2 regions of the Mageeibacillus indolicus UPII9-5 genome follow, and region 1 is predicted to be linked to the other one. Evidence: predicted binding sites of a transcription regulator. Region 1 holds the regulator's gene; the other holds the start of a gene.
The links. The regulator NrdR, encoded in region 1, represses ribonucleotide reductase genes. The targets are predictions, from matches to a motif close to CACNANATNTNGTG.

Region 1 (15,507 bases):
AATTTTGACGATAAATGTGGCTCGGCAGGATTATGTAAGTTTCAACAGTAAACGCAGTCAGGACAGTGTTTTGAAGGACATCGACTGGCGGCGCGCGCTGGAAAATGTCGGGCGGCATTTACGCCTGTTAGAAGGAATGGCACCTACCGAGATTATTTCTGCGGAAAACAATGTCAATAAGGAAAAAGTGATTGACGGCAACACGTCCCCCGCCGGCTCAGAACTGGCCAAAAAAATGGAAACTAATTCCAAGTCTGGCGATGCAGCGACAGCTACGGAGGTGAAGGCCCATGAGCAATAAAATTTCCCGCTCCGCCATCGGCATGCTGTCGGTTATGCTGGTTCTGTGCCTCTTTGCCGTCGTCTTGATCGGTGAACTTTTCAGCATTCAAATCGTTCAGGGAACCCATTACAAAAAATTGGCCGGGGCCAACCATTTCACCAAACGGCAAACCTACCCCGAACGTGGCAAAATTGAAGATACCAATGGTGAAACACTGGCTTTGACGACTTATGTTTACACGATAGGTATAACCCCTGCCACCGTTCGCAGCAATAAAGCAAAAGATCCGCCCAAACGTGAAGCGATAATCGATGCTTTCAGCAAGTTTCTTAAACTCGAACGGTCGGAAGTTACCCGCTGCTTTGCCAAAAAAGACGTGACATATGTTGTTTTGAAAAAAAACATTTCCAAAGAAGAGTATGATCCTTTCGCCGCCTACCTAAACGAAAACCGCATCAACGGTGTAGCGGTAGATGCATTGCCCCGTCGGTTTTATCCGAAAAAAGATGTTGCTTCTCAAGTCATCGGTTTTGCGGGACTGAACGAGCGCAGTCTGGTCGGAATCAATGGGGTTGAGGCTTACTATAATAAAATCCTTTCCGGCACTCCCGGCTATACTTATGGTGAGGTTGACCACTATTTTGGCGGTCAGCTGCCTTATACTACCCCAACAGAAACTAAGCCCATCCCCGGTAGCAACCTTGTTTTGAACATTGACAGCAAGTTGCAACGCGAGATTCAAAAGATTGTCACCCGATATAGCAACTTGTTCGAAGCGATTGACGGTGCGACCGGTTTGGTAATGGATACGAAGACCGGCGCAGTTCTCGCCATGGCGCAAGATGTCAGCTACGATTTAAACCACCCTTACCAAACCCCACGCGGTTACGAGACCGGCGCCCGTGCGGTGAAGAAAGAACGTATCGTCAGTCACGGTTACGATTTGGCTGAGTTAGAAAAGGGCATCAACAAACAAATTGAGCAGCTAAAAAAAGAGGAAGAGGATCGCAAAAAAGAAGTGGAAGCGGCACGGCTTGATGCGGCCAAGGAAGCTGCCGCGGCGGCCGAAGCGCAAAAAAAGCAGACGGCGGATCGTGACGGAGATGCGCCAAAAACGAATGAGCGCAACGTTTCTTCTTCGGCTGATTTCGCTTCGCCGACCAACCCGTCCGATAGGCCCAATATGGCGAACCCCTCCGGTACGGCCAAGGCTGCCAATTCTGTCAAACCTAGCAAACCCGTAGTACACAAGCAAAAATTCGGGCCGACGACCCCGCATAAATTTTTAGGCCTTTTGTACAAAAATTTTGCCACATGGAATTTGATCGAAGAACTGAAAGAACCAAATCCCAACTACAAAGGTTGGTCACCGCTTACCGACAAATACGACATGAATTTCCTCAATTCCCATGTTTGGGCGAATTTAAATGTCAGCAGCACTTATGAGCCGGGTTCGACAATGAAGTCCTTTACAGTTGCCACTGCTCTGGAGGAACACGCGTTTAAGCTCGGAGAGATGTTCAGCGATGCGCCTATTTGGATCCGCGGTTTTGGCGAATACGCCATTCACTGCCATGCTTTTCCCGACAACCATGCCTACGAAACTGTTGAACAGGCCTACGGTAATTCCTGCAACCCGGTAATGGTACAACTGGCGGAACGGGTCGGTATCGAAAAATTTTATAACTATATTCATGCCTTGGGTTTTTACGGTGCCACCGGTGTCGATTTGCCGGCGGAGGCGATCGGCCTCTTGCACAATAATCCTAATGTGGTCGACCTTGCTCCGATGTCTTTCGGCGAATCTAACACCGTCACTCCACTTGCTTTGGCCACTGCTTATACCGCTTTGGGTAATGAAGGCGTGATGGTGAAACCACAAGTTGCGAAATATTTGACAGATGTCAACGGTAAAATCGTGCGAGACTTTGCCCCCTGCCCGGTAAGACAGGTGTACAGCAAAGAGACGGCCAAAACTATGCTGGCTATGATGCGGTCCGCTTTTACCAAAGGAATTGTCACCTACGCGAATGAGCCGGGCTATTTCCCCGGTGGTAAATCAGGTACGTCAACCAAAAAATTGCTCAACGGTGATGACGACGATTACAGCGTTATGTCGGTAGCCTCGATTTTCCCGATTGATGAGCCGCGATTCGTCGTCCTGGCCATCATTTATGGCCCTAATTCCGACAAAACCTCCTGCGCCCAGGGAATGTGCCGAGATATTATCCGAGTCACCGGCCGTTTGCGTAATGTCGCCAAACGTTATACCGAAGCCGATTTGTATCAGGCGATACAGCCTAAGGAAATATCTTACGCCAACGGGGTCAAACTTCAGTCGATTGCCGACTATCTGGCCTTGAAAGACGTGGAATTTGAGCTGGCGCCGGGCATGAAATACAGCGATTTCTTTTATACAATGTATCCGCTGGGAAAACAAAAATTAAACGGCTACCCGGTGTATTACGTCAGCCCGAATGGCGATCCGCCGCGCGAAGAAGTGGATGTGCCTGATTTTACCGGCAAAACATTTGAAGAAGCAGCTGAACTTGCTTATCAACGGCGCATAAATATTCGCTATGACGGCAATCCGTTGACCGGCGTAGTCGTTGGTCAGTCGGTTGAGGCCAAGAAAGACGGAAAAAGGCAGAAAATAAGAAAATATGAAGTTATTGAATTGAAGTTCGGTGCTTTGTCCGGCTACAATCCGCCGCAAATTAGGCGGGTGGTCGATCCTCCTGTCACCAAAAGTAATGACGATGGCCCGGCGGTAACCGATCCTATTTGGACAACACAACGAATATACAGTCCGTACGGCGGCGTGCCTGAGCATAATCCGTACGGTGGTTGATGGCCCGGTTGATGGCTCGGTTGATGGCTCGGTTGATGGCCCGGTTGGAGTTTGAAGGCCGCGAATAACACGCTAATCGACAGAAACGCATAAAAACAATGAAAGGAAAAGTATGGATCCGATAAGATTAAAAGAACTGATAAGGGCAACCTCCGGTCAACTGTTTTTTTCAGCTGACTCGGCTATGCGGAAAGAGGCCATGAATTATGTTTTGCTCGGCACTTCAACCGACAGCCGGACGATAAAAAGATGCGAAGCATTTTTTGCCTTAAAAGGGGAAAACTTTGACGGCCATGCTTTTGTTGAACGAGCCGTGCGAGCCGGAGCAGTAGCCTTGGTAGTCAGCGATCTCAAGTGCGCCGAACTTTGGCAGGCTGAATTGCCGACTATATTGGTCGAGGATACATTGACCGCTTTGCAAAAATTGGCGGCTTATTATCGTCAAAACTATTTGCATACCTTGGTCGCTATCACTGGTAGTGTCGGCAAAACGTCAACCCGGGAAATGATTGCCGCCGCTTTGCGACCGACTTTGGCGGTTTCCTGTACAGGCGAAAATCTGAATAATGAGATCGGCGTGCCGCAAACCGTCCTGAAAGTTCGCAGTGCTTGTGATGTCGCTGTCGTTGAAATGGGCATGGATCACGCCGGCGATTTGACTAAATTAAGCAGATTGGCTCAGCCGGATATTGCGGTTATTACTAATATAGGGTACTGCCATATTGAGCAACTTGGCTCTCAAATGGCCATAATGCGGGCTAAGGCGGAAATTATTAACGGGCTGAAAGCGGACGGAGTGTTGTTGCTTAATGCTGATGATCCGTTTTTGCGTCAGTTGGCCGCGGAACAAAAAGGCAAGATTAAACAAGCTTTTGTGGCACTAAATACTTGTCCGCCGGATCTGCCTGGGGACTGTCTCGTTGCTACTGATGTGAAAATTGAAGTCGATGGTTGTGCGTCTTTTATTATAAAACTTCAGCAAGCGCCTGACTTAGAAAAATACGGGACCATGGAGGCTTTTGTCGATAGCAATCGGCTGCCCCGTATAAAATTACCGGTGCCGGGGGAGCATCATGTGATAAACGCCCTCTTCGGCTTAGCGACGGCTCATCTGTTGCATCAGCCGCTCACTTTAGCGGCCAACGGTTTGCGCGATTTCTCGGTAATCGGGAATCGTCAGCGGATTATGAACGCGGACGGAGTGGTGTTGATCAACGATACCTATAACGCCGCGCCGGAGTCAATACGAGCCGGGGTCAAGACTTTGTGTTTCTTAGCACATTCAGAAAAGCGCCGGGCAATTGCGGTGTTAGGTGGTATTGCTGAGCTTGGAAATATGGCGGATCGATTGCATTATGAATTGGGGCGGTACTTGGCGACAGCCGACTTGGCAGAAATTTGGCTCTGCGGTCCATACGTGGCCGCGGTGGCTCAAGGAATAGCTGATGGTGATCAGGCTGGCGATCAGGCCGACAGTCAGGCCGGCGGCAAAGGAGATAGAAGCCCCGGAGCTTCCGGCACGGAACCGGCAGTGGACCTCGCTTCAGAATCGGTGGCACTTACGGCCACAAATTACACTTCAGAATCGAGGGCGAGGGCTGAGGCGACGATTAAGCCCCCGGTCAAAGTTCATGTTTTCGCCGACCGTGACAGTTTGACCGCGGAACTATTGCCGACGATTCAAGACCGTGACATCATTCTGATTAAGGGTTCGCATTCTTTTGCGATGGAAAAAGTGTGTGATGCCATCATCAGTAAACGCTTGGCCGAATAACTAGCGCAAATATCGGCATATTGCGCTATAATTTAAGAACTGCGATATTTTGTAACTATGCAACCAATTCATAATTCCGGCTGCATGTTTGCCTGCTTGTTGGCCTCCCGCCACGGCAAACGGAGGATAAAATGGACATACTTGAACTTTTAATCGGCTTCCTTATATTGATCGCTGTCGCCTGCGGTACAGCATTGAATGGCAAATTTTTATTGCCGCAACTGCGCCGCCTCCACCTAGGCCAACGCGTGCGTGATGACGGCCCCAAAACCCATTTAGTAAAAACAGGCACTCCGACCTTCGGTGGACTGATGTTCCTACCGCCGATAGCCGTAGTTGGTTTAGTGTTGTATCTGATCGGCGGCTTCAGATCAGATATTGGTATCCTGACCTTACTTATATTGGCGATGGGTGCGATCGGATTTGTTGACGATTTTGTTAAAGTTCGCATAAATAAAGAAGGTCTCACGGTTCGCCAAAAAACCGGCCTGATGCTTGGCCTTTGTGTGTTGGCTGCATTGTACATAATTTTTGCACATGGCGACCCGGTGATATACCTGTTCTTTCCACCATATCGTTTGGTGGTCTTCGGAGCATGGCGCATAATTTATGCCCTATTTGTAGTTGTTTATTTATATTTTTGCATTAATGCGGTTAATTTAACCGATGGGCTCGACGGACTGGCTTCCGGCGTTACCGCCGTGGTAAGCATCAGCCTTGGACTGCTTATTTTGTCGACCGCCAACTATTCACCCGACCTGGACCGGATCTCTTTCGCGGTTGCCGGCGGCTGCCTTGGCTTTCTAGTATATAACCGTTATCCGGCGAAAGTATTTATGGGTGACACCGGTTCCTTGGCTTTAGGCGCGGCAGTGAGTATGATTCCGCTGCTGATGGGTATACCCTGGTTGTTTGCCTTGTACGGTATAATTTATGTGACCGAAGCCCTATCGGTGGTTATTCAAGTCAGCTTTTTTAAAGCCACACACGGTCGCCGCATCTTTCGTATGTCCCCGATTCACCATCACTTTGAATTGGGAGGCTGGCCTGAAACAAAAATTGTCCGCGTCTTTATTTTAGTAACCGTGGTCGGCATAATCATCGGGCTACTTCTGGTAAATATGTGCAAAATTTAACAGGAGGTTGATGCCAATGATAAATCAGGATCCTTCAGAAAAAAATACCTCTGTCGGTCGGCTGAAAGCTCATGTCGACGGGCCGCTAGTCGTCACCGTTATGTTGATCCTCGCTTTCGGCTTAATAATGCTGTTCAGTGCCAGCATGGTCGGCTCACTCTATAAAAGCGGTGGTTCAACCAGTTTTTTTATAACTAGGCAAATTTTGTTTATGGCCTTAGGCGTAGCGGCAATTATTGCGATGTCCAAAATTAACATTCGCCGTTTTGACCGTAAACCGTGGGTCATTTTAACCGGTGCAATCTCGTTCTTCCTACTTGTTCTGGTACTTGTTCCGAGCGTCGGCATCGTTATTCAAGGGGCCAGACGCTGGCTCCCCGTACCGCTGACCAAATCCACTTTCCAGCCTTCGGAATATACTAAAATATTCACTGTGTTTTACATGGCGTGGTATTATTCCAACTTGCGCCGCCGCCGTCGCGCCGGATTGATCTTCAAGGCTCGTCCTGAAAAGCAAGGCTGGGTCGACGCCTGGGAAGAGATTATCAAGCCGATGATCCCTGTTGTCCTGCAATTGATGCTGATTTCCCTGCAGGCCCACATGTCGGCAGTAATCATTATTATTCTGGTTTGTGCGGCGATGATGGCCTCCGCCGGTTTGAAATTTGGCTCTTGGTTGCGCGGCGGCCTGGTCGGTGTCGGGGCGTTGACAGCCTTGGTGGTTCTGGTACTGACTTTGTCTGCCGTTTTCCCCAATGCATCTTTCACCCAGCGCTGGTTACATGTTGTTACAAGAATCAATATTTTTACGGAAGATGTAAGTGTTACCGATGACCAACGTTGGCAATCTGAGCAGGCTCTTATAGCGGTTGGCTCGGGAGGGATTACCGGTGTCGGCCTTGGGCAAAGCCGCCAAAAATATCTTTATTTGCCGGAAAATCACAATGACTACATATTTTCGATTTTGTGCGAAGAAATGGGTATTATCGGGGGTATAGCTCTTATCCTCCTCTTTATTGCTTTTCTGATCGCCGGTATGGTGGTCGCCATTCGAACGACGACTATTTTCAGCCGCTTAATTGTTTGTGGCTACACCTATTTGCTGACTTTACAGGCCTTTTTGAGTGTGGGGGTAAACTTGGCCGTCCTGCCACCTACGGGCATTTCTCTGCCATTTTTCAGCTACGGCGGTACTTCAAATCTGTTTTTCTTACTCGGGGTTGGCCTGATGCTGAGCGTTTCAAAATTTGACAACCGAAATTTCCTGACGGAGGAACTTGAATAGGGGGATACATGATCGAGCAAACAGCGCGAAAAGATTTAACCGGTACAATATTTTTTAGCGGTGGCGGAACTAGCGGTCACATTCATCCTGCGTTGGCCATCGCTACGGAACTGCGGCGGCAATGCCCGAAACTGCGAATCATTTTTTGCGGTACAAGTGGTGGCCTAGAAGCAAAAGTGGTGCCGCAGGCAGGTTTCGATTTCATCCCGGTAAAAGCAGCGCCGTTCCCGACACGGCCGAGCATGCGGTTTTTTGCTGCTTGCAATGAATATCGGCAGGGGCGCAAGGAATGTACTAGCCTTATTAAGCAATACAGTCCGTTGGCTGTCATCGGCACAGGAGGATATGTTTGCGCGCCCATGCTGGGAGCTGCCCACAAGCTGAAAGTACCGTATCTTGTCCATGAGCAAAACGCTTATCCTGGCCGCAGTAATCGGCTCACGGCTTACCATGCGGCGGCGGTGTGTTTGGGCTTTGCGGCGGCTGAACGCTATTTTAGAACTAAGGGACAAATTTTTGTAACCGGAAATCCGGTACGCCCGGAATTTTTTTCGTTGGGAACAGCAGTCGCTAAATTAGGTGCTCGACGAGAATTGGAGCTGCCGCTTGATCGGCCGATTATTTTGATTAGCGGTGGTAGCCTTGGAGCCAGAAGCTTGAATCTGGCGGCGTTGGAGTGGGCGAAACAGCAGGACAGCGTTGTGACCGCGGAAAAGGCACAAACTACGACATATAAAGGCCCATATATAATTTTGGCTACCGGCAGTCGTCGCTACGAGGCCGCCAAACGTATGGTGCAGGATTGGCCGGACATGCCGTTTTTACGAATTGAACCCTATTTGAATAATATGCCTACGTATATGGCTGCAGCCGACTTGATAATTGGTCGGGCTGGAGCTGTTACCTGTGCTGAATTAGCCGCTATGGGCAAACCATCGGTTTTGATTCCCTATCCATATGCTGCTGGTGACCATCAAACCTACAATGCCCAAGCCCTCGTTCACGGCGGAGCGGCACTTATGTATGCGGATAAAGACTGGAACGCCTCGACTATGCAGGAAGTTTTGACGGATTTTGTCCAAAACGCATCGGCTTGGGATGAACGCAGTACAGCAGCGGAGTCCTTAGCCAATCGGCCGGCCGCGGCTGAGATTGTCGAAATTATTTTTAAAACTATGCTAAAATAATCTGATATGAAGAAAAAACCGCAAGTTAAAAAAGATGCCACCGGATCTCTGGAAGCCGTTTCGCAAGCGCCTGTTATGAACAGCGATTCTTTGCGCACGGCGAGAGTCGGTCTGTCAGGCACCCCGGCTAATGATGGTATGGAAAGAGAAACTTCCGGTTACCCCACAAATTATCCAACAAGCGTTTCAGCTTCTTCAGCCACTTCAACTGCTTCAGCGGTGTCGCAGGCGCAACCCGTACGCCGGAATGTGACCGGACTTCCGACCACGCCGTCATACGCTACGCAAGGCTCCTATAATTTGCATAGCATGCCGACGACTGAGAGTCCGGTTAGAAAAGTCTCAGTTTACCCGACCGCCACCCCGGGCGCAGCCAATGCGCCGAGCGCAGCCAATGTCCCGGGCGCAGCCAATGCCCCGTGCGCAGCCAATGGCCCGGGCGCAGCCAATGCGCCGAGCGCAGCCAATGTCCCGGGCGCAGCCAATGCGCCGAGCGCAGCCAATGTCCCGGGCGCAGCCAATGCCCCGGGCGCAGCCAATGCCCCGGGCGCAACCGTCGCCACCCCGGGCGCAGCCAATGCGCCGAGCGCAGCCAATGTCCCGGGCGCAGCCAATGTCCCGGGCGCAACCAATGCCCCGGGCGCAACCGTCGCCACCCCGGGCGCAGCCAATGCGCCGAGCGCAGCCAATGTCCCGGGCGCAGCCAATGTCCCGGGCGCAACCAATGCGCCGAGCGCAGCCAATGTCCCGGGCGCAACCAATGCCCCGGGCGCAACCGTCGCCACTGAACAGCCCCGCCCGGCAAAAACCAAAGAAGAGCTAAGCCCATTTCAAGCCCACCAAATGCGACTAGCCCAAGCGACCCAGAAAGAAAGCAGTAAACGTCACAAGCGTTTTTTGCCCCGCCGCTTGCACGTATGGACCATACGTTATGGCCAATACATAGCCAAACGACTCGCAGTTTACGGCATTATCGCCTTTGTGCTGGCCGCCATTTCACTTTTACCGCAGTTTTATGTAAAACAAATAACAATTACAGGTGCCCGTTATATAGATGTCAAAAAAATATTGGCCGTCAGCGGCTTGCACCTTAACCAACACCTTTTCACCGGCTTAGGTGGCAATTTGGAAGGTTGGCTGAGACTAAGGTACAGCACCGCGGAAAACAATATTAAACGCCTGCTGCCCGGAATCGAAAGTGTCGAAATCAGACCATCATTTCCCGGCAAACTCCGCTTCGTTGTCAAAGAGAGAATCGGTGTTGCTTATCTACAATTGCCCGGCTATGTGGTCGTCGTGGACAGCGAAGGTGTTGTTTTGCGGATTGACGAAAAAGCTCCCGAAAAAGTGCCACTCATTGTCGGGGTAAGCGAATCACAGGTAGAAGTTGGCAAGCCGATAAATAGTAATTTGCGTGCGGCAATTACCAATTCCATTTTAATCATGAGCAATATAATCGATTCTGATGACGAAGCACAGGACAAGTGGAACTTTTTTTCTCGGCTGAAATCTTTGCGCCCTATCAATGCAGAAACCCATTATATTACGATTAGGTTAAATAACGGCCGCGAAATGGAAGTTAAATTGGGTGACGTAACCAACATACAGGCCAATATTTATTGGTTGCGCTCGGCGGTAAAAATGGGCGTTTTCGAACGCCTAGGCAAAGGACTGCTAGACTTAAGCGGCAAACAAAAAATTTATATTCCAGCTGAACATTTTTCAGTTAAATCAGATCTGACGCAAGACATATTGTCCAACACCCCGGAATACAAATCGGCCGATCCGGATCATAAAGCCGGAAAAGGGGACTCGGAAAACAAGTCTGCCGTTTCAACGGAAAACGGGGCGGATAACAGCGCGGCGAACGGCTCGGATACCAATACCAAGTCAAGTTCGGGAACAACTGCTGAAAACGACTCTACAACAGGTGAGCGCATTCCGGCCAAAACTGACAGCCAAACCGATGGCTATGACGATAACAACCCATCATCTTCTTCCGACCCCTCCAGGAATAAGCCGCAAAACCACAAAAAAATGCCGGCTGTAACTTTCCCGGACAATGATTTCACTAATCCAACCGTCTATACCGGCGGCAACGGCGGCTTTAATTAAAAATGCGTTTGTGCGAGCAAAATCCGGCTCCGACTCGCTGCTGTTTACGGCTACAACCACACTGCACTTCCCCCAATGAATCCGGCAACGCCATGACTTTAGCTCGCGCGTGTAACTCCGGCCATTTCAAGTTCGCAGACCTAATATTACAAAATGAATGGAAAATGAGATGAATTTGTAATATAATTGTAACATAGGAACGAAAAAACTTGTAACCCCCGCACTGATGCGGTAGAATAAAAGGACTTATGGCGAAGGCCGATGAAAGGGGAGTTTCCGTTGGCTGAACAAAAAAAAGAAAATAAAGTGTATGTTGCACCTGAGAGTGTATATGTAAATGGCTATGATTCGCCGGCAATTGAAGGCTTGGCGAAAATAAAGGTAGTAGGTGTAGGTGGCGGCGGTTGTAACGCTGTTCAACGGATGATCATGTCCGGAGTACAAGGCGTGGAATTTATTGCGATTAACACTGATGCCCAGGCTCTAGCTCTGAATAGCGCGGAAACCAGATTAAAAATTGGCGAGAAAGTGACCCGCGGTTTAGGCGCGGGGGCGGATCCGGAGAAAGGAGCTATGGCCGCCAATGAATCACGCGATGAACTGGCAGGCTTGGTTCAAGACTCCGACATGGTTTTTGTTACAGCCGGTATGGGCGGCGGAACCGGTACGGGTGCTGCCCCGGTAGTTGCCGGTATTGCTCGCCAAATGGGCATTTTGACTGTCGGCGTTGTTTCTAAACCCTTTACTTTTGAAGGGGCGGTGCGTGAACGCAACGCAATCAACGGTATACAAGAACTGGAAAAAAATGTTGACGCTCTGCTGATAGTTCCTAATGATAAACTGCTGGATATGGATAACGGCGATATGACTGTATCTGATGCTTTTGCCCATGCCGATGAAGTTTTAACTTACGGCGTGGCTGGAATTTCAGATCTGATCACGGTCCCCGGCGTTATCAACTTGGATATGGCCGATGTGAGACGCGTACTTTTGGATGCTGGCATCTGCCACATGGGTATCGGTCGTGGTAGCGGCGAAAATCGCGCCAGTGTCGCGGTAGACCGGGCAATCCACAGCCCGTTACTGGATACGACGATTGACGGTGCGCACCGAGTTATCATTAATCTGGCCGGCAACTTTAAGATGAAAGAACTGCAAATGGCCGCCAATCTGATTAAAGATGCGGCAGCCCCTGATGCGGAAATCATTCTCGGAACTGCCCAGAGTGATGCCCTCGGCGATGACGAAGTTATGATCACAGTAATCGCTTCCGGTTTTGACCGGATAACCCCTGAGCGCGGCCCGGTGAGAACCGGAATGGCGGACTTTATGCGCGGCGGCACGGCAAACGCCCGCTCCGGTGAAAATTCAAACAATTTTCTCGGCTCCTTGAACCGTGAAAACGCGGCAGGAACCAATAACGCCGGCACTTCGCGGACTATGCCGCAAAGACCAGTCACGCCCGACCTTGGCAGAACAAATCTTGAGCCGAATGTCGGAACGCATTCAACCTACACCCCTTTAGTGCCGGAGAATGAACAACCGCGCGGCGTGCTGAATCGCCCGTACAGTAGCAATTCCACCGGTTGGGCAAGACCGCAGGGAAATATGCCGGACAGAAGAACACCAAGACCGTCTTCCCGTGATTCTGGCCCACGCAAGGGCGGTATTTTGCCGTGGTTGTTTAATGAAAACGACGATAATTTGGAATAAATAAATTAAATACAAGGCACGGCGAAATCCGTGCCTTATTAGGATTCCCGGAGAAGTTTATGCGTTGTCCGTTTTGTTCTCATGACGAAGACCGAGTTATTGATTCACGCCCTGCCGAAGATGGTGCAGCGATTCGGCGCCGCCGCGAATGCCTGAGCTGCAATCGTCGGTACACTACATATGAAAAGATTGAAAGTACTCCATTGTTGGTGATCAAGAAAGACGGTACTCGTGAGCCTTTTTCGCGCGAAAAATTGACCCGTGGCCTGTTGCGTTCTTTCGAAAAAAGGCCGGTAACTTCGGAAGAATTAGATCAGATAGTCAGCCGAATTGAGGCAGTACCGCGCAATAAGCTTTGCAAAGAGATACGCTCAGAAGAAATAGGCGAATTGGTTTTGCAGGAATTACGTCAGTTGGATGAAGTTGCCTACGTCCGTTTCGCTTCAGTATACCGTCGGTTTGAGGATGTGGATTCATTTTTGCGTGAACTCAAAGCATTGCGCCCGGATGACGGAACTAAGGAATGACAGTTTGTCTTCCGAAAGAACTATAAATTCAGGTTGCAGAGCGCACAGTTCGGGCCGGGCAAGACAAAATTCGTTCAATTGTTACTTAAAATACACAAGTTCAGGCTAAATATGCCGTCTTAATCTGTTATAATGTACATAGTTATTATAATTCTATAAGTTGCATTAAAGTGCGTATGCAGATGGACACAAGCTTTATAGATTTAAGACACAGGCCATATAGATTATATAATCGGCAGCTCAGAAGGAGAGTTTAGCAGATGAAAAAGGTTTTAGTAGTAGATGATGATCGCAATATTTGCGAACTTGTACAGTTGTATTTTGAAAAAGACGGCTTTCAGGTAAAGACGGTAAACGATGGTGAAATGGCGTTGGAGGAGATTGACAAATACAATCCTAACGTTGTTATTCTGGACTTGATGTTGCCGGGAAAAGACGGCTATGAAGTATGTCGGGAAATTCGCAAAACCTCCAATGTCCCCATTTTGATGTTGACAGCCCGCGGCGACACTTTGGACAAGATTGTCGGATTAGAATTAGGCGCGGATGACTATATCTCTAAACCTTTTGACCCAAAAGAACTGGTGGTGCGGGCTAAGACCGTGTTGCGCCGTACTGAAGCAGCTTGTCCCGAAGCTAAGGCTATTGACAATGATGACCACCCGGCCGAACAAATTACGCACAAAGACCTCGTAATTGACAAGAGTAGTTACACGGTAACTTTCCACGGCACGCGTATCGACATGCCGCCTAAAGAACTTGAATTATTATATTTTCTCGCAAGCCATCCAAACCGTGTTTTTAACCGGGAACAACTTTTAGGGCAGGTCTGGGGCTATGATTTCTATGGCGAATCTCGCACGGTAGATGTACATATTAAACGTGTGCGGGAAAAGATTGATGATATTGGGGAACATCCGAGCTGGGATATTAAAACGGTCTGGGGTGTAGGCTATAAATTTGAAGTTACTGGAGAGTAGGACGATACTTGGCTAAGAAAGGTAGACGACATTCTATATATAAGAGCACCGCTTTGGCCGCCTTCGCATCAGTGATGGTGGCTTTCGGTATTTTGAGCTTTGTTTATTACGGCATCATGAATGATCGTGTCAGTCGTCTCCAGAGCAGCCGTGTATATACTTTAGCTACGACCTTACGTGATGAAATTGAGAAGGTCTATAGCGAGAACACTAGCCGGTTGACCTTGAATGACCGCATTGATTTGCTGGCCAAATCATCGCATGCAATTATTTGGCTGGTGCGATCTGACGGTATTATTATTCATGCTTCAGAACTGCCGACTAAAGTCATCGCAAACTGTCAGAATCTTGGGGGCGGTTTGTATCAATTGCCGGACAAATATATCGGAAGCAATATTTCATCTAGGGATGGTGTAGTGCTGCAAAACAGCGAGTACACGAAATTGTTCAGTAGCAAAGGGCTGGAATGGATTACGGCTATGTTGCCGGTTAGCAATGATCACGATACTTCAACAGCCCAGGCGATTTTGCAGGTGCATTTGCCTTCGCTCGATCAATATAATTTACACTGGTTTTTGACCAATGGCTTTGGCATAGCTTTTCTGGTGGCGTTAATTATTTCAGTCGCTTTGACCTTGATTTTGATGAATTATCTGACCCTGCCGTTGGAGGCCTTGGTCGACGCGGCTAACAAAGTGATGTTGGGTGATTATTCGGTTCGGGTATGTTACAGCGATATGGATACATTTGATACGCTAGATAACGCCGGGAGCGAAGGCGATGACGTGATGAAACTCATGCTAACTTTTAATGCCATGGTCGCCAGACTGGAAGCGGTAAGCGGTGAACAGCGCGATATGATAAGCTGTATTTCTCATGATATGAAAACGCCGTTGACATCAATTATCGGCTTTACCGAAGGTATTTTGGACGGCACCATTCCGTACGGGCGGCAGGAGAAATATTTGCGTATAATTCAGCAGGAAGCTTTGCGGCTCAAAAATCTGCTCGCAGATATGAATCAGGAAGTTTTAATTGAAAATAGTGTCTCAAACAATTTCAACGACTTTGATATTAATGCGGTGTTTGTCAGGACGATCAATTCTTTGGAAAATCAGTTGCGAGAAAAAAATCTCTCAGTTGAGATGCAGCTTGAAGGTAAAAATGAAGCCCCGTTGTTTGTGACCGGCGATGTGGAGCAGATAAGTCGAGTTGTGTATAATCTCATTTCCAATGCAACGAAATTTTGTCGTAACAATGATCTTGTGCGTGTCAGCACGGCCTATCCGGAAGGTGCGATGTTCGTTACTTGCACCGTTGAGGATTCTGGCCCGGGTGTTCCGCCGGATAAGCGTAATCAGGTCTTCGCTCGTTTCTATAAGCTGGACAAATCACGTGGTAATCGGGAAGGCAGTGGGTTAGGTTTATATATTTGTAGGAAAATATTGGCCAAGCATGGGCAGCAAATTTATGTGACGCAAAGCAATGATCTGGGTGGCGCGAAATTTGTATTTACTTTGCCGGCGGCCGGCGATCAGCAGCATATCAAAGACGATAAGGCTAAAACCTCCAGACGTCTCTTTTTCAGCCGGCACGATGGGTTCTCTACTGATGCTTTTGATTTTCCGCTTTTGACCGAAGTCGGCAAAGGCACAG
Region 2 (15,507 bases), 200 kb from region 1:
TTTGAAGAAAGTAGAAAAGGTTTGGTAGATATTTGCTATCCTAATTATGATAATCCGTATGACAAGATTTTTCACAATAAGCTGGTATTTCAGGAGCTTGACAATGGTGATTTATTAGCTATAGATTTAGAAAAAGAGTCTTATGGGAAAGTAGTCTACTTAAGTCACGATGGGAGCGACTTACATGGTTATGTAATGGCAAATTCTTTTGCAGAATTTCTTGAAGAATACACGAAATTAGGCTGTGTCGGAGGAGAGGATTGGCAGTGGGAAGTGTTTACAAACAATCATACAACACCTATTGACAGCACTTGTGAAAATGCAAAAAAGTGGCTTGAACTTATGCGTTAGTTAAATAGATAGTATAGGATCAAATTAGAATTTGAGTATAGGTATTAAAATGGAACAGTTGATAAATAATTTAAGAAAAATAAATTATGAAAATCTTAATCTTGATGAGGTCCTGACTGGAAGAGAAAACACAACCTTTGATGGCGAATGGATAAGAGTATTTGATGAAATTAAAGTATTAAAAAATAGTGTAAAAATAACTGACAATACGAATATCAGAGAATCGGCTTATTTAATAGCGTATGAGAACTCAAATTCAGACGATTTAGCAGCCTATGTTTCTGATGATTTTGGTTTAATTTTCGATAGTATTATTTTAAATTATAGAGATGAATAGTTTGATAAATTGATTAGGTGTTATGAAGAATTAAATATACCAAATGGGATATTATAAATTTAGATACGAGGATTAAGAGACTATTGGGTTATAAAAATTTAAATTTAGAGGACTTAATGAAAAATAAAGAAATACAGGAACTTGTACAAAATGAGATAAAAAATAACATGATGGATTTGGATGAATGGAGAATTAATAATCTTAAACAAATTTTACTTGAACTTAAGCAATTAGAAAAAGATCCTACATATGTACTTTCTTATCCAAGATATATAATTGATCAATGGGAGTTTGATAATCCACTAATTGTTAAGCTTTTAGAATATGCAGAAGATATAGAAAGAATGCAATCTCATCGCAAATAAATCCCGGATTGTAGAGCTGGAAAATTGAATTTGAAGAAGCTGTCCGAGGAAGAAAAGAAGTGGGCGAAAAAGATTGCACAGAAGTCGGATTTACTGAAAAATCCAAAACCCCAGCGAGGGCGGAAGTAAAGAACAATAAAGTAAAATATGGAGGAAAAATAAATGGGAATGATTGCAAATTATCAGTCAACTACTGACATTGAATTGGAAAAATTTATGTGTCTTGATGATGTGGAAGACGCACAGGAAAATGTGAACTTAGAAATTTGTGATATAGATAAAACGTGGGACGCACTTCATTTTTTGCTGACAGGAAAATCTGCCGGCGAACCGATTGAAGATAATTTAATCAGCGAAGCGATTGTAGGACAGTTTAATATTTCCGGGGAAGAAATCGAAGAATTTATATCCGGAACGAAAACTGATAGAGTGAAAGAAATTGCAAAGGCATTGCAAGAGCTTGATTTTGAAACATATATTGATAAATTTGATATGAGTGCGTTTCGCCAAAACGATATTTACCCTAATATTTGGGAATACGAAGATGAAGCAGATGCAATTAAAGATTATTTAAGAACCTCATTTGAAAGGTTGAAAAAATTTTATGAGAAAATGGCAGCACAAGAGAGCGCCGTTTTAGTGTCAATCTATTAACTGTACAATTTCAACTGTTGCGGAAATAGCAAAGCCAGCCGAGCGACCTAAGAAGAGGAACTAACAATGTTTGAAAATAGTGATTTAAAGGATTTTTGGAATAGGGGGTAACAAGCACAAGTCTTTATTTGGAAAATTTGGGAATGAATTTTGCTTTAATGAATGGGAATATCCACGAGATATAGGAATTATTATTGCAGATACAGAATCTGGTGGACATGATATGATCTATTTAGATTATCGTGAATGTGGAAAAGATGGAGAACCCAAATTATCCGTTTGTTTTCAAGAATATGATTATGAAGTTCAAGTCCTTGCAAATAATTTTGAAGAATTTATAGGGATGCTAATATCAGAGGAAGAACTTGAATAAAATGCAACCTGTCGGAAATTCCGACAAGTTCGCACCGAAAGAAATTAAGAAGAAATAAAGGTGTTAGTAAATCCCCGTTCCTAAGCCAGCTCAAACCTTTTAACGATAGCCTTGTTCTATCGTTAAAAGGTATACTTGACAAGTTTCCTAAAACAGACATCTGGAGTTTCATTCATACAGACGAATCGTTGCATGTGGAGACGGTGGTAGTGATATCTCATAGAATGCAAGAAAACGACGGAAACGGGAAGGACTGCATGATTACTGAACGATTAAAGATAAGAAAATTTACCAATAATGATCTAACGGAACTCTATAATCTACTTTCAGATGAAGATGTCATGGAATTTATAGAACCGCCTTTTTCATGGGAAAAATCAGCAAATTTTTTAAATAGTGCCGCACTGATTGAGCCTCCTTTGATCCATGCGGTAGAAGATTTTAATCAGAAGTTTATCGGATATGTAATATTCCATGAGTATGACAACGACTCCTTCGAACTTGGTTGGGTACTCAATAAGAGAGATTGGGGGAAAGGATATGCCGATGAGTTAACAAAAGCCTTTATAAAGCGTAGTTCAAAGATAGGGAAAAACTTGATTATTGAGTGTGACCCGAACCAGAAAATCTCTAAACGAATTGCGATGAAAAATGATTTTGAATTTCTTGGTGAAAGTAATGGTTGCAGTGTATTCAAAAGAAAGCTGGTTAATAAGATTTGAAAAGGTTGTGGAGTAAGAAATTGCAGGATACACAACCTTAGGTTGCTGAACAAATTCCGGTTTAAGGAGAAAAACAGATGGATTGTGAAAGTGCTATCGTTCAGGAATAGCTAGGTCATCTAAAGAGTTTGGATGTTAAAACAAAAAAGATGTTTGACTGCTTATGAATAGACGGCCAGTGAGAAAAAAACTACAAATTCTATTTCATACAATTAGCAACTAAATTAAAAATCCACTTAAAAACAGTGCCTACTTTAGAGAGAATGATATGTACCCTCTTTACCGGAGAAAACCAGTAAAGGGGGTACATATCAGAAATCTAGGGTAGGCATTGTTTTCTTGAAATTCTTAATAAATACCGTCAGATTTTACCTTTTATGACTAAAAATATTGATATTATAGATTACAACTGTCTTATTGCTACATGCTTCAATTGTAGCAATATATTATTTTTTTTACTAAACGCGGGGGCGCAAGGATATGTTGAAATGTTAAAAAATTTGACACCAAAAACCCGACTGGGTTGAGTGGTTGTCATTACATCTCGACTAAAGTGCTTGAAAGCAGGCAAGCTCAAAAAGATATTATATTTTACCCCGTGTTAATTAAGGCTGAAAGACGGCTTTGACTGTAACTTAAATGTAATAAAACACAATATATGGTGGAGGCTGACTTGAATATCCACAATCAAAGGTATACAATAACTCAGGTAGCAAGGAGGAGACAAAGTGACACCAAGTGAAAATTATCCCAAAAATTTATATAAAAATTTTGACCTCAAGGTGATAAAGCGTGATGGACGCAAGGTCGCTTTTAACGATGAAAAGATCCTACAGGCCTTGATTAAGGCGGAAACCGAAACCAATGGAATACCTACCGATGAACGCTTGGAGCGGCTCAGCCAGTTGGTTCAGATCATCAATTGCGAGATTGCCGATCGTTTTCATCAGGATATTAAAATTTATGAGATCCAGAATATAGTTGAGCATTTCTTGCTCGAAGAACATGAAGTCGAATTGGCAACTGCCTATATTCGTTACCGTTCGCAGCGGGATATTGATCGTGCCAAAGCGACAGATATCAACTATACGATTCAAAAATTGCTGCAGAAAGATCAGACGGTAGTGAATGAAAACGCGAATAAGGACAGCGAAGTTTTCAACACCAAACGTGATTTGACGGCCGGAACGGTGGCCAGAACGATGGGCTTAAAGATGTTGCCGCAGCATGTGGCAAATGCTCACCTCAAGGGAGAAATCCACTATCATGATTTGGATTATCATCCATATTCCCCGATGACTAACTGCTGCCTGATCGATTTTGCCGGCATGTTCAAGGAAGGTTTTAAAATTGGCAACGCCGACGTTGACAGTCCACGTTCGATTCAGACCGCTACCGCTCAAATGGCCCAGATTATTGCCAATGTGGCCTCGAGTCAATATGGCGGCTGCTCCGGTGACCGCATTGATGAAGTTTTGGCTCCCTATGCGGAAATTAACTATCAAAAGCATCTGGCCGATGCACGTGAATGGATTGAAGGGGAGGAAAAACAGATTGCTTTTGCGCGCAAAAAAACGCAAAAAGACATATATGATGCAATGCAGTCGTTAGAGTATGAAATAAACACCTTGTATTCTTCCCAAGGGCAGACCCCCTTTACGACCATAGGTTTTGGTCTCGGGACAGGTTGGATTGAGAGAAATATTCAGCAGTCTATTTTGCGGGTACGGATTGCCGGTATCGGCAAAGAAAAGCGCACGGCAATCTTCCCGAAACTTATTTTTACTTTGCGCCGTGGTGTCAACCTTGATCCTGGTGACCCGAACTACGATATCAAGCAGCTGGCACTGGAATGTGCGACCAAGCGAATGTATCCCGATGTAGTGAGCTACGATCAGGTTGTGCGCATTACCGGGAGTTTTAAAGTACCGATGGGCTGCCGCTCGTTTTTGCAAGGGTGGAAAGATGAGAATGGCAAAGAAGTCAACGCCGGCCGGATGAATTTGGGCGTGGTTACCTTAAACTTGCCCCGTATCGCCATGGAATCGCAGGGTGATAAAAAAGTGTTCTGGGATATATTTGCAGCGCGCCTGGAAATTTGCAAAGATGCTTTGCTTTATCGCATCAAACGAGTGAAAGAGGCTACGCCTGGCAATGCCCCGATTTTGTATATGCACGGTGCTTTCGGCAAGCGACTGAAAAGAGAAGATTCGGTCGACGAACTTTTCCGCAATTGCAGGGCGACGGTATCACTAGGCTACATTGGTCTGTATGAGGTCGCTACAGTATTTTACGGCGGAGCGTGGGAACACAATCCGGAAGCCAAAGAATTTACCCTGGAAATTATGCGGCGCATGAAAGAAAAAACTTTGGCTTGGTCCAAAGAATATGGCTATTATTTCAGCATTTATTCGACGCCTAGCGAAAGCCTGACTGACCGGTTCTGTAGATTGGATAAGGAAAAATTTGGTAGTGTGAAGGATATCACGGATAAAGATTATTATACCAACAGTTTTCATTATGATGTGCGCAAAAATCCGACGCCTTTTGAAAAATTGGATTTTGAAAAGGACTATCCTCCGTATGCTTCAGGTGGATTTATACACTATTGTGAATACCCGGTGTTGCGCCAAAATCCTAAAGCATTGGAGGCAGTGTGGGATTTTGCTTATGACCGCATCGGCTATTTGGGTACGAACACGCCGATTGACCATTGCTATGCATGCGGTTTTGACGGCGACTTTGAACCAACTGAAAATGGATTCAAATGTCCCAATTGTGGCAACACGGATCCGAGGACGTGTGATGTGGTTAAGCGGACTTGTGGTTATCTCGGAAATCCGCAGGCCCGTCCGATGGTACACGGGCGGCACAAAGAGATCTCGGCCCGGGTCAAACACATGAACATGAATGATCGCCGGACGTTGGAATTTAAATAGGCAAAACCGCAAATCTGACCGAGTGAATTTAATACAGGTAGCACGTGTTCATGCTACCTGTAATCATTTATTGCTATTATCTATCAGTAATCATTTGAATATAATTACTATAGGCAAAGACTGCGGGAAAACAGCGTGGGTAACTGGGGGTGAAATTTTGGCAAGACAAGTAAACGGGGCGACGGAACCAGGAAATGGCGGCAAAAATTCCCCGCTAAGCTGGACATCAGCGGCTTACAGTCAAAATCGGGTGGCTGATTATAAGCCGTATAATTTTGTTGATGGTGAGGGAGTACGTTGTTCTCTGTATGTGAGCGGCTGTCTCTTTGCCTGCCCGGGCTGCTACAATGCCTCAATTCAAGACTTTTCCGCCGGTTTTCCCTATACCCGGGAATTGGAACAAAAAATACTTGCCGATCTGGCGGCGCCTTACTGCCAAGGCTTAACCTTGTTGGGCGGTGAGCCGTTTTTAAATACCGGCGTTTGTTTGTCCTTGGCACGGGCAGTGCGGCAACACTTCGGCCATACTAAGGATATTTGGGCGTGGAGTGGCTACACTTGGGAAGAATTGCAGGCGGCACAAGGGGATAAGTGGGTGCTTTTGCAGGAAGTAGACGTACTTGTTGACGGACGTTTTATATTGAGCCAAAAAAACTTGCAGTTACAATTTCGTGGCAGTGAAAATCAGCGTATTATTGATGTACCGGCCTCAATCGCTGCCGGGCGGCCTGTTTTGTGGGCGCGTATGCAGACCGACAATTGACATAACGGCTCCAATCTTGTAGCCCTAACTTGCATACATATTCAATCTTTCGACCCCTCACTTGTTTAACAGCTCCGATTGCTAAAAATGAACTGAATATATTTGTTGTTTTAGAGAAATAAATATAAGATGAAATTTTATCAAAAACTTCAGTTTACGCTCTCAATTATAAATTTTTTTGGAAAAAATAATTAAATTGGCACAATTACCGTATAAACTGGTTGACAAATTCGATAATAACTATAAAATCTATATACATATATGCAAAAAATGCTGTAATTTAATTGCAAATGATTAAGAACTTGCGTTAAAATGAACGCGGCGATAATAAGATAATACTCAACGGCTTTCTATTATGTGATTACCGTAATGATGACCTTGTTGACAATCAACTTATATTTGTCGGATTATTTTAGCGGTTTTTAGGATTTGCGGGTTAATTACAGGATTTTGCAGAGTAAATATTAGGAGTGGTAACGATGAAAAGAGAAGAAACTTCGCAAAAGGTAGAGAAATCAGAAGGCATGGATATGCTGAAACTGGACAGCCAGCTTTGCTTCCCACTTTATGCTGCGGCTAGACAGATAACCAATATTTATTCACCTGTCCTTAAACCTTACGGCCTTACGTATACACAGTACCTGGTTTTTCTGGTATTGTGGGAAAAAGACGGTCAACCGGTTGGCGAATTGTGCCGCCGTTTGCATCTTGATACCGGTACTTTGACACCGGTGCTGAAAAAAATGGCCGCCGCTGGTTGGATTAAGCGGGAACGTAGCACAGTTGACGAGCGTATTGTAATTATCAGCCTGACCGAGCAGGGCCGTAATTTCAAAAAAGAGGCCGAGATTATTCCGGAAAAGGTTGGTGCTTGCTTGTCCATGACTTCAACAGATGCCAAAATGCTCTATGATTTGTTGTATAAATTATTGGCAGGCATGAAAGAGATTGAAGAACGTAGCTGATTTGGCTTGACAATTTGTATCACCGATTAGCCATTATATGAAGTTTACAAAAGCCTTGTCATCATTGGGGATGGCAAGGCTTTTATATTGTGGTTTCTATTTGCTCAGCAGCTGACGGATGGCCTTGCTGAGTTCGTTAATGGCCTCTGTATCATCTGCTTTTACAGCTTCGATCACGCAATGGTTGATGTGTTCTTGCAGGATAATTTCGCACACCCCGTTTATGGCGGATTTTATAGCTGAGAGCTGGATGAGGATTTCCGGACAATCGCGATCTTCGGCTACCATGTTTTGTACTGCTTTAACATGGCCGGCTATACGCGCTAGGCGGTTTTGCACGGCCTTAAGATGTTCCGGAGAGTGGGTGTGATGATGAGAATGCGCACGCGGGGCGGAGGTCTTAGGTCGGGACTGCAAGCTGTGGAGTCGCTTCAGATTGATCGGTTTTAAATGTAATTTGCCGAAGTTCGTATGAATACTACTTTTGAGGATCATTGTACTACCTCCGTCATCAGTATTATTTATCTGGGTGAGGGATTTCATTATACTTCATTTTTTCGGCTGCGGCGTATTGCTGCCTAATTAATCAAAATCAGAATAGCATAATCGGTGCAAGATCGGGAGGTCAAAAGTCCAATATACAGCAAGAGCCGGCGGTTGAGCCGGCTCTGTTACTGTAATTTGTAAGTTTGAATGTGGAGCGTTTGATTGGGTTGCGATTAATCATCCCACCGCCCATCCGTCCACTTCGTATCTCTGGATATCCGCTCACTTCGGATATCCGAAGCACTTAGGCCTTCACCGGGTCTTAACTTAGGCCTTTTCGGGCTGTTCTGGTAAGAAAGAAGAGGTCATACGGCGGTCGGCAATTTCAGCCACGACCTTCGATATGAACTCAGCTGTCGGAAGCTGAATATTTTCCTGGCGGTCGCGCAAGCGTAAGGAAACTCGGTGCTCATTCATCTCTTGATCACCGATAATCAGCATATAAGGAATTTTTTCCACTTGCGCCGCCCGAACTTTGAAACCGATTTTTTCATTGCGATCATCGAATTCAGCGCGAATACCGGCATTTTTCAGTTCAGCCAAAAGTTCGGAACAATAGCTGTTTTGATTATCCGAGATGGACAAAATACGTACTTGCACCGGTGCCAGCCAAGTCGGGAATTTGCCGGCCAAATGTTCAATAAGGATACCAATGAAACGTTCGATTGAACCAAGAACGACGCGGTGAATAACGATTGGACGATGACGGTTGCCGTCCGGCCCGATATATTCTGCTTCAAAGCGTTGAGGCAATTGGAAGTCGAGTTGAATCGTGCCGCATTGCCAAGTTCTGCCCAAGGAATCTTCCAAATGGAAATCCAGTTTCGGTCCGTAGAAAGCACCGTCGCCCTCATTGATGACGTAAGGAATTTTTAAGTCTTCGACTGCTAAGCGCAAAGCTTCCGTCGCCATATTCCACTCTTCGTCCGTTCCCATGCTGTCTTCCGGTCTGGTTGACAATTCGATATGATATTTAAAATTGAAATGGTGATAAACTTCATCAATCAATCGCACAACACGTTTTATTTCATCACGAATTTGATCTGGGGTCATAAATATGTGCGCATCATCCTGCGTAAAGGCACGAACCCGCATTAAGCCGTGCAAGACACCGGATTTTTCATGCCGATGAACCAAACCAAGCTCTGCGAGTCGCAATGGCAAATCACGGTAAGAGTGGATGGTGCTCTTAAAGGTCAACATGGAACCGGGGCAATTCATCGGCTTGATGGCAAAATCCTCGTCATCAATTACCGTAGTGTACATGTTGTCGCGATAATGGAACCAGTGGCCAGAAGTTTCCCAAAGATGGCGATTTAGCATAATCGGCGTGGAAATTTCGCGATAGTCCTCGCGGCGATGCACTTCGCGCCAGTAATCAAGTAACGTGTTTTTCAAAATCATGCCGTTAGGCAGGAAGAAGGGGAAACCAGGACCCTCCTCTGAAAACATGAAAAGATTCATTTCTTTGCCAAGTTTGCGGTGATCACGTCGTTTAGCCTCTTCCAGTTTCGCAAGGTAGTCATCCAAATCAGCTTGTTTGGGGAAAGCGGTACCGTATATGCGTGTCAGCATTTTGTTCTTTTCGCTGCCGCGCCAATAGGCCCCGGCGATGGAAGTAAGTTTGAAAGCCTTAACCGGTTTGGTGGAAGCTAAGTGGGGGCCGGCGCAAAGATCAACGAATTCGCCTTGTTCATAGAAACTCAGGGCGGCATCAGCCGGCAGGTCGTTAATCAGCTCCACTTTATACGGTTCACCGCGCTTTTCCATTAATGCTATCGCTTCATCGCGAGGCAAAAGAAACGACTTTATCGGCAAATTTTCTTTGACGATTTTTTTCATTTCTGCTTCTAAAGCGCGGAGTTCTTCATCGTTGAAAGGATGATCACGGTCAAAATCATAATAGAAACCGTTTTCAATCGCCGGCCCGATGGCCAATTTGGTATCTGGATAAAGTCGTTTCACGGCCTGGGCCAGAATGTGCGAGGCAGTGTGGCGAAACGCGTGCCGGCCGCCTTCATCGTCGAAGGTCAAAATGTTGAGGTGAACGTCGTGATCAATTACGTAACGCAGATCTTTCAGCTCGCCGTCAACTTCTCCGGCACAGGCCACTCGGGCCAGACCTTCACTCAGATGCCGGGCGATTTCGGCAATGCTCATCGGTTGCTCAAATTCAATTTTTGAGCCGTCTTTAAGTGTTATTTGCATAATTTCTCCTTCCGCTGTCCACAAAAAAGCACCCGGACAGCTCGATGCTGTCAAGGGTGCCCATAATTGGTACACGGTTCCACCTTGATTTTTAACTCTTAAGTTCCGTTGTCGCCGGATTACGGACTGTTCATCGCAGTCGGCTCGGGAGTGGTTTTCGGCAGGAGCAAGCGGAAACTCTCAGCAACGTTTCCTCTCTGTAGCTTACTTGTCTGCGTACTCGTTCCGTCAACGCTTGTCTCTTATTATCTAGTGTTTGAAGTTTTTTGTCAATGACCGATCAATTTGGCCACGCTTGCTTCTCATTTATTTTAACTAATATAAGGCTCTTGCGCTGCCATGAATGTGAAAATGAAAACGGCGTGCCGTATTTCGACACACCGTTAACACTGTTTCTACTTACTATTATTTGTTAAAAGGCATATAACCATCGTAAGCGGGAATCAAGATTTCCTTGATCATTTCACTGACAATCGGTGTGCGCGGATTGGCCGGCGAGCATTGATCTTCATAGGCCAGATAAGCAATTTTTTCCATTGCCGCATCCCAATCATCCTTGCTTATGCCCTGTTCACGGAATGACATCTGCACATCACATTCGCGGCCTAAGTTGTAGATGGCCTCGGCAAGCTTGGCCACGCCCTCTTCTTTGGTATTGAATTCTAAGCCTAGCATACGAGCGACATCAGCATATCTTTCATCGGCATCATAATACTTGTATTTCGGCCAAATACCGGGCTTGGAAGGCTGAGTTCCGTTAAACTTGACGACAAAAGGCAGCAGGGCGGCATTTATCCGGCCGTGAACTCCGTGGAATTCCGCACCGATTTTGTGGGCGAGAGAGTGGCTTATGCCGAGGAAAGCGTTGGCGAAAGCCATACCGGCCATAGTTGAAGCGTTGTGCATCTTTTCACGTGCTTCTTCGTCTTTGGCACCGAGATGGACAGCACGCGGCAAGTATTTGAAGACCATACGAATTACCTGCAAGGCAAGCGCATCGGTGTAGTCGCTGGCAAGGATACTTACATAAGCTTCCAAAGCATGGGTCAGAACATCCATACCGGTATCGGCAGTTACCGTTTTTGGCAGAGTCATGACTAACGCGGGGTCGACGATGGCGACTGTTGGGGTTAAAGAATAATCGGTCAGAGGATATTTTTTGCCGTTGGCCTTATCACTGATTACGGCGAAAGGCGTGACTTCGCTGCCGGTACCGCTGGTGGTAGGAATACAAACGAGCTTGCTCTTTTTGCCCAATTCAGGATAACGGAAGGCACGCTTACGAATATCCATGAATTTTTGCTTCAAATCATCGAAATTAACATCGGGTTGTTCGTAGAAAAGCCACATACCTTTAGCTGCGTCCATTGAAGAACCGCCGCCCAAAGCAACGATGGTATCAGGCCGGAACGCGTGCATCAAACTCAGGCCGCGTTTTACTGTCGTTATATCCGGATCCGGCTCAACGTCGCAGAAAAGTTGAATTTTGACATTGTTGCGGCGTTTGTGTAATTGTTCAGTAATGCGATCAACATACCCTAGATCAACCATTGCACGGTCGGTGACGATGAAAACACGTTCTACATTACGCATGTCATGTAGATAGGTGATGGCGTTCTTTTCAAAGTAAATTTTAGACGGCACTTTGAACCATTGCATATTATTTCTCCGTTTTCCGATTTTTTTAATGTTTAGCAGATTTACGGCACTGATGTTGTCGCTGACGGAGTTGTGGCCGTAAGAACCACAGCCTAAGGTAAGAGATGGAATCATGTTGTTATAGACATTACCGATACCGCCAAGGGTGGACGGAGAATTGACGCAGATACGGCAAGCTTTCAGACGGGTGCCAAATTCACGTACCAACTCATCGTTTTTGGTGTGAATGCAGGCGGTATGGCCGAGACCGTTAAACTCAACCATCGCTTCTGCTTTATCGAGACCGTCGGCGGGAGACTTGGCGACCAACAAAGCGAGGACTGGTGACAGTTTCTCACGCGTCAGAGGTTCTTGTGGCCCGACTTCTTTGCATTCACAAATGAGAATGGAGGTGTCTTCCGGGACGCTGAAACCAGCTTTTTCGGCGATCCAAGCAGCGGTCTGTCCGACCATGTCAGGATTGAGCTTAGCGTTCGGAGCTTCATCGGTATAAGAGTTTACGCCGAAAGCGAATTTTTCGACCAAAGCCTTTTCTTTCTTGTTACATATATGTGCTTTGTATGTTTTGAGCAGTTCAATGGCTTCGTTATAAATGGGTTGATCAACAATTATCGCCTGTTCGGAAGCGCAAATCATACCGTTGTCGAAAGTTTTGGACATAACGACGTCGTTGATCGCTTGGCGTAAATTTGCACTGGCTTCGATATAAGCCGGCACGTTACCGGCACCGACGCCCAAAGCCGGCTTACCGCAACTGTAAGCCGCGCGCACCATTGCATTACCACCGGTAGCGAGAATCGTCGCCACATCAGGGTGATGCATAAGAGCGGTTGTTCCCTCCATGGTAGGAGTCTCAATCCATTGAATGCAGTTCAGGGGAGCACCGGCGGCGACAGCTGTGTCGTACACAATCTTGGCGGCGGCAGCGGAAGATTTCTGCGCACTTGGATGAAACGCAAAGACAATCGGATTACGCGTTTTCAGAGCAATTAAAGATTTGAAAATAGCTGTTGAAGTCGGATTGGTTACCGGAGTTACACCGGCGATAACGCCTAGTGGTTCAGCAACGTAATACAGTTCTTCAACTGGGTCTTCTTTAATAATGCCGACAGTTTTGAGATGGCGCATGTGGTTTACTACATACTCACAGGCGAAAAGATTCTTGGTGGCCTTATCCTCGAATACACCGCGCTTTGTTTCCTCTATAGCCAATCTGGCCAATTCGCCGTGTTTGTCCAAAGCGGCTACGGAACATTTAGCTACGATGTAATCAATCTTTTCCTGATCGTAAGCGTAAAATTCACTCAGAGCAACTTTTGCCTTAGCAACCAGAGCGTTAACCTCGGCTTGGGCCGAGCTGATTTCCGGTACTTGTGCGTTCGTTTCTTTCATAGTTTCCTCCTCCGACATTCAATCAATTCGAAATTGTTATGCTTTAAATTTAACGATGGCGAGGCGTGTTTACTAGAAAGATTTTGTCACTTTGTGCAACGTTGAATGAATAAGCAAAATTTTGCTATTGCGTTTTCTCTTACGGTTAGGAACAGTTTTAGGCTGAAACTTTAAAAATAGATATTTGGTTAATTTGTAGGCTTTAGCTTTGTTGACAAAAAATACTTTAGCAGATTTCAACAAGCATAAGTGCATTTCTAGAGGTGATCAAGTGGGGCGGTCTTAAAATTTGGTAATTGTGTCTACGTTGGAGAAAAAAGGGTAGGGCAAATATTTAACATTTTGCCCCACCCTGGTTTGAAAATGTGCTTTTTTGACGTAAAAGCAGTATATAAAAATTGTTTTATTCAGATAAATTTCCGGCTTCTCCAGGCTTATTTACTGGTTGCAGCTGGGCATCGCCGTGTCTTACCCGTAACATACAAATGATGGCAAGGATCATGCAGACGGGGGCATATACGAAAATCGTTTGGTAAGTTTGGGTGAAATCGCGAATGATGCCGAAAAGAATGGGGCTGATGATGGAGGCTCCGAAAGAAAAGAAATAATAGTAGCCTGTAAACGTGCCAATTTCTTTTTCCTTGGCCAGTTCGACAACCATGGGCAGGGAATTGATGGTGACACAAGCCCAAAAAGCTCCGGCGAATATTAAGCCGATGCGCAAAAAGAGCATGAAATTGCTGAAAGCCATGCCGAGAAACAGAAGTAAAACCGCAATAAGCCCGATGAGTATCAGTTTGCGGCGACCGAATTTTTCACCTAAATAACCGGCTGGAACGGCAAAAACAACGAAGGAGACAGAAAAATAGGCAAGCAACAAGGTTGCTTGGCCTTTGCTTAGATTGAGTTCTGTTACAGCAAAGGAGGTATAAAACGTTTCAAAGGCGTTATAGCCACAAAACCAGAAAAATATGGCTAGCAACATAAATAGTAGGCTGGTTTTTTGTGCCCCGGAAAGGTTGTGAAAGGCGGCAAGTCCGCTCATAAGATTGTTTGTTACATCATTTAAGGTGGCAAGTTTAGACTTCCTTGTTGTCTCAGTTTGTACTTGTATTTCAGTTTTTGCTGGCGCGGCGGATTTTTCTGTGAGATTATGCTCGGTGATGGTAGCTGAGGTTGGGGTATTGTCTGAAGCGGCGTTATCGCTCGAAGCGGCGTTGAAATGCATTTCTCGCAGCAATTTATTCTCTTTGATGCCGGCAAACAGAATACCTACGCTGATCAGCATTATAACTGAGCCCATTAAAAAGGCATATTCCACGCCTGCGACATCGGCAAGGCGTCCCCCACCTAAAAAGGCGATTATGGCCGCTATCCCCCCCATCAGGTTGATAACACCGTTGGCCCGGGAACGCAGATGAGGCGGCGTTAAATCAGGCATTAAAGCAATCATCGGTGCACGCCAAGCAGACATGGTAAAGTTGAATGTTATAATGAACAACATCATAAGGAAAATATTTTGGGTAAAGGGGATCAAGGCGAAAAGAACACCGCAAATCGGCGCACCGATCAAAATGAACGGCATGCGACGGCCGAAACGGGTCTTTGTTCGATCGCTCATCGCTCCGAATAAGGGCTGAAAAACTACCCCAAATAAATTATCAATAGTCATAATTGCCCCGACTATGGCGGAAGAGGTAATGAATTTTTTTAGCAGCAACGGAACGAAGCTGTTATATAGCGCCCAAAGCAAGGCCCCGGCAAAGAAGCCGAAACCTATAAGTACGGTTCGCGGTATATTAAGGCGATTGTTCGGGGTGGAAAATGGTTTAAAGGGCATAGGTTCTCCTTCGAAGAATGGATTTGGTCTGGCATAAGCAAAATGAAGAAAGGATAAATAAAAAGCACTAACCAAGTTTACCCTGATTAGTGCGTTCGGTTATTTGGTGGTGGCAGTTCGCACTTCCAAGGCGATATCTGGGTGGTTAGTGATTATGGAATCTACGCCTAAGGTGTAAAGCCTTTGCATGTCGTTTCGTTCGTTTACGGTCCAAGGATTCACTTGCAGTTTGCGCGCGTGACTTTCCTTGACGTAGTCGGGAATCATAAGATTTTTATAATGCGGATGCAGGGCATCGACTCCGAGGGTATCGGCATACCGCCAAGGCATGTACAACGGTGAATCATAGAGTAGGCCACAAGGGGAAGTCGTGCCGAGGTGCTTCATTTTGAC

Region 2: the regulator NrdR is predicted to act here: its motif matches at 3,453-3,466, upstream of nrdD (anaerobic ribonucleoside-triphosphate reductase).

What each region holds. Positions count from the first base shown of each region.
Region 1 is NC_013895.2:1,480,145-1,495,651, reverse strand. Features, by position in the region: gene HMPREF0868_RS06550 (hypothetical protein) at 1-301, shown strand, start outside; gene HMPREF0868_RS06545 (penicillin-binding transpeptidase domain-containing protein) at 291-3,134, shown strand; gene HMPREF0868_RS06540 (UDP-N-acetylmuramoyl-tripeptide--D-alanyl-D-alanine ligase) at 3,247-4,908, shown strand; gene mraY (phospho-N-acetylmuramoyl-pentapeptide-transferase) at 5,040-6,044, shown strand; gene HMPREF0868_RS08085 (FtsW/RodA/SpoVE family cell cycle protein) at 6,061-7,329, shown strand; gene murG (undecaprenyldiphospho-muramoylpentapeptide beta-N-acetylglucosaminyltransferase) at 7,338-8,516, shown strand; gene HMPREF0868_RS06520 (FtsQ-type POTRA domain-containing protein) at 8,523-10,631, shown strand; gene ftsZ (cell division protein FtsZ) at 10,893-12,344, shown strand; gene nrdR (transcriptional regulator NrdR) at 12,404-12,871, shown strand; gene HMPREF0868_RS06505 (response regulator transcription factor) at 13,132-13,851, shown strand; gene HMPREF0868_RS06500 (sensor histidine kinase) at 13,860-15,507, shown strand, end outside.
Region 2 is NC_013895.2:1,275,372-1,290,878, reverse strand. Features, by position in the region: gene HMPREF0868_RS08260 (SMI1/KNR4 family protein) at 1-351, shown strand, start outside; gene HMPREF0868_RS05675 (hypothetical protein) at 401-688, shown strand; gene HMPREF0868_RS08800 (hypothetical protein) at 805-1,053, shown strand; partial or broken gene HMPREF0868_RS08795 (helix-turn-helix domain-containing protein) at 1,063-1,182, shown strand; gene HMPREF0868_RS05665 (YfbM family protein) at 1,216-1,707, shown strand; gene HMPREF0868_RS08255 (SMI1/KNR4 family protein) at 1,799-2,080, shown strand; gene HMPREF0868_RS05660 (GNAT family N-acetyltransferase) at 2,338-2,802, shown strand; gene nrdD (anaerobic ribonucleoside-triphosphate reductase) at 3,531-5,741, shown strand; gene nrdG (anaerobic ribonucleoside-triphosphate reductase activating protein) at 5,899-6,504, shown strand; gene HMPREF0868_RS05645 (MarR family winged helix-turn-helix transcriptional regulator) at 6,984-7,469, shown strand; gene HMPREF0868_RS05640 (metal-sensing transcriptional repressor) at 7,566-7,964, opposite strand; gene thrS (threonine--tRNA ligase) at 8,283-10,223, opposite strand; gene adhE (bifunctional acetaldehyde-CoA/alcohol dehydrogenase) at 10,629-13,274, opposite strand; gene HMPREF0868_RS05625 (MFS transporter) at 13,678-15,114, opposite strand; gene HMPREF0868_RS05620 (glycerophosphodiester phosphodiesterase) at 15,214-15,507, opposite strand, start outside.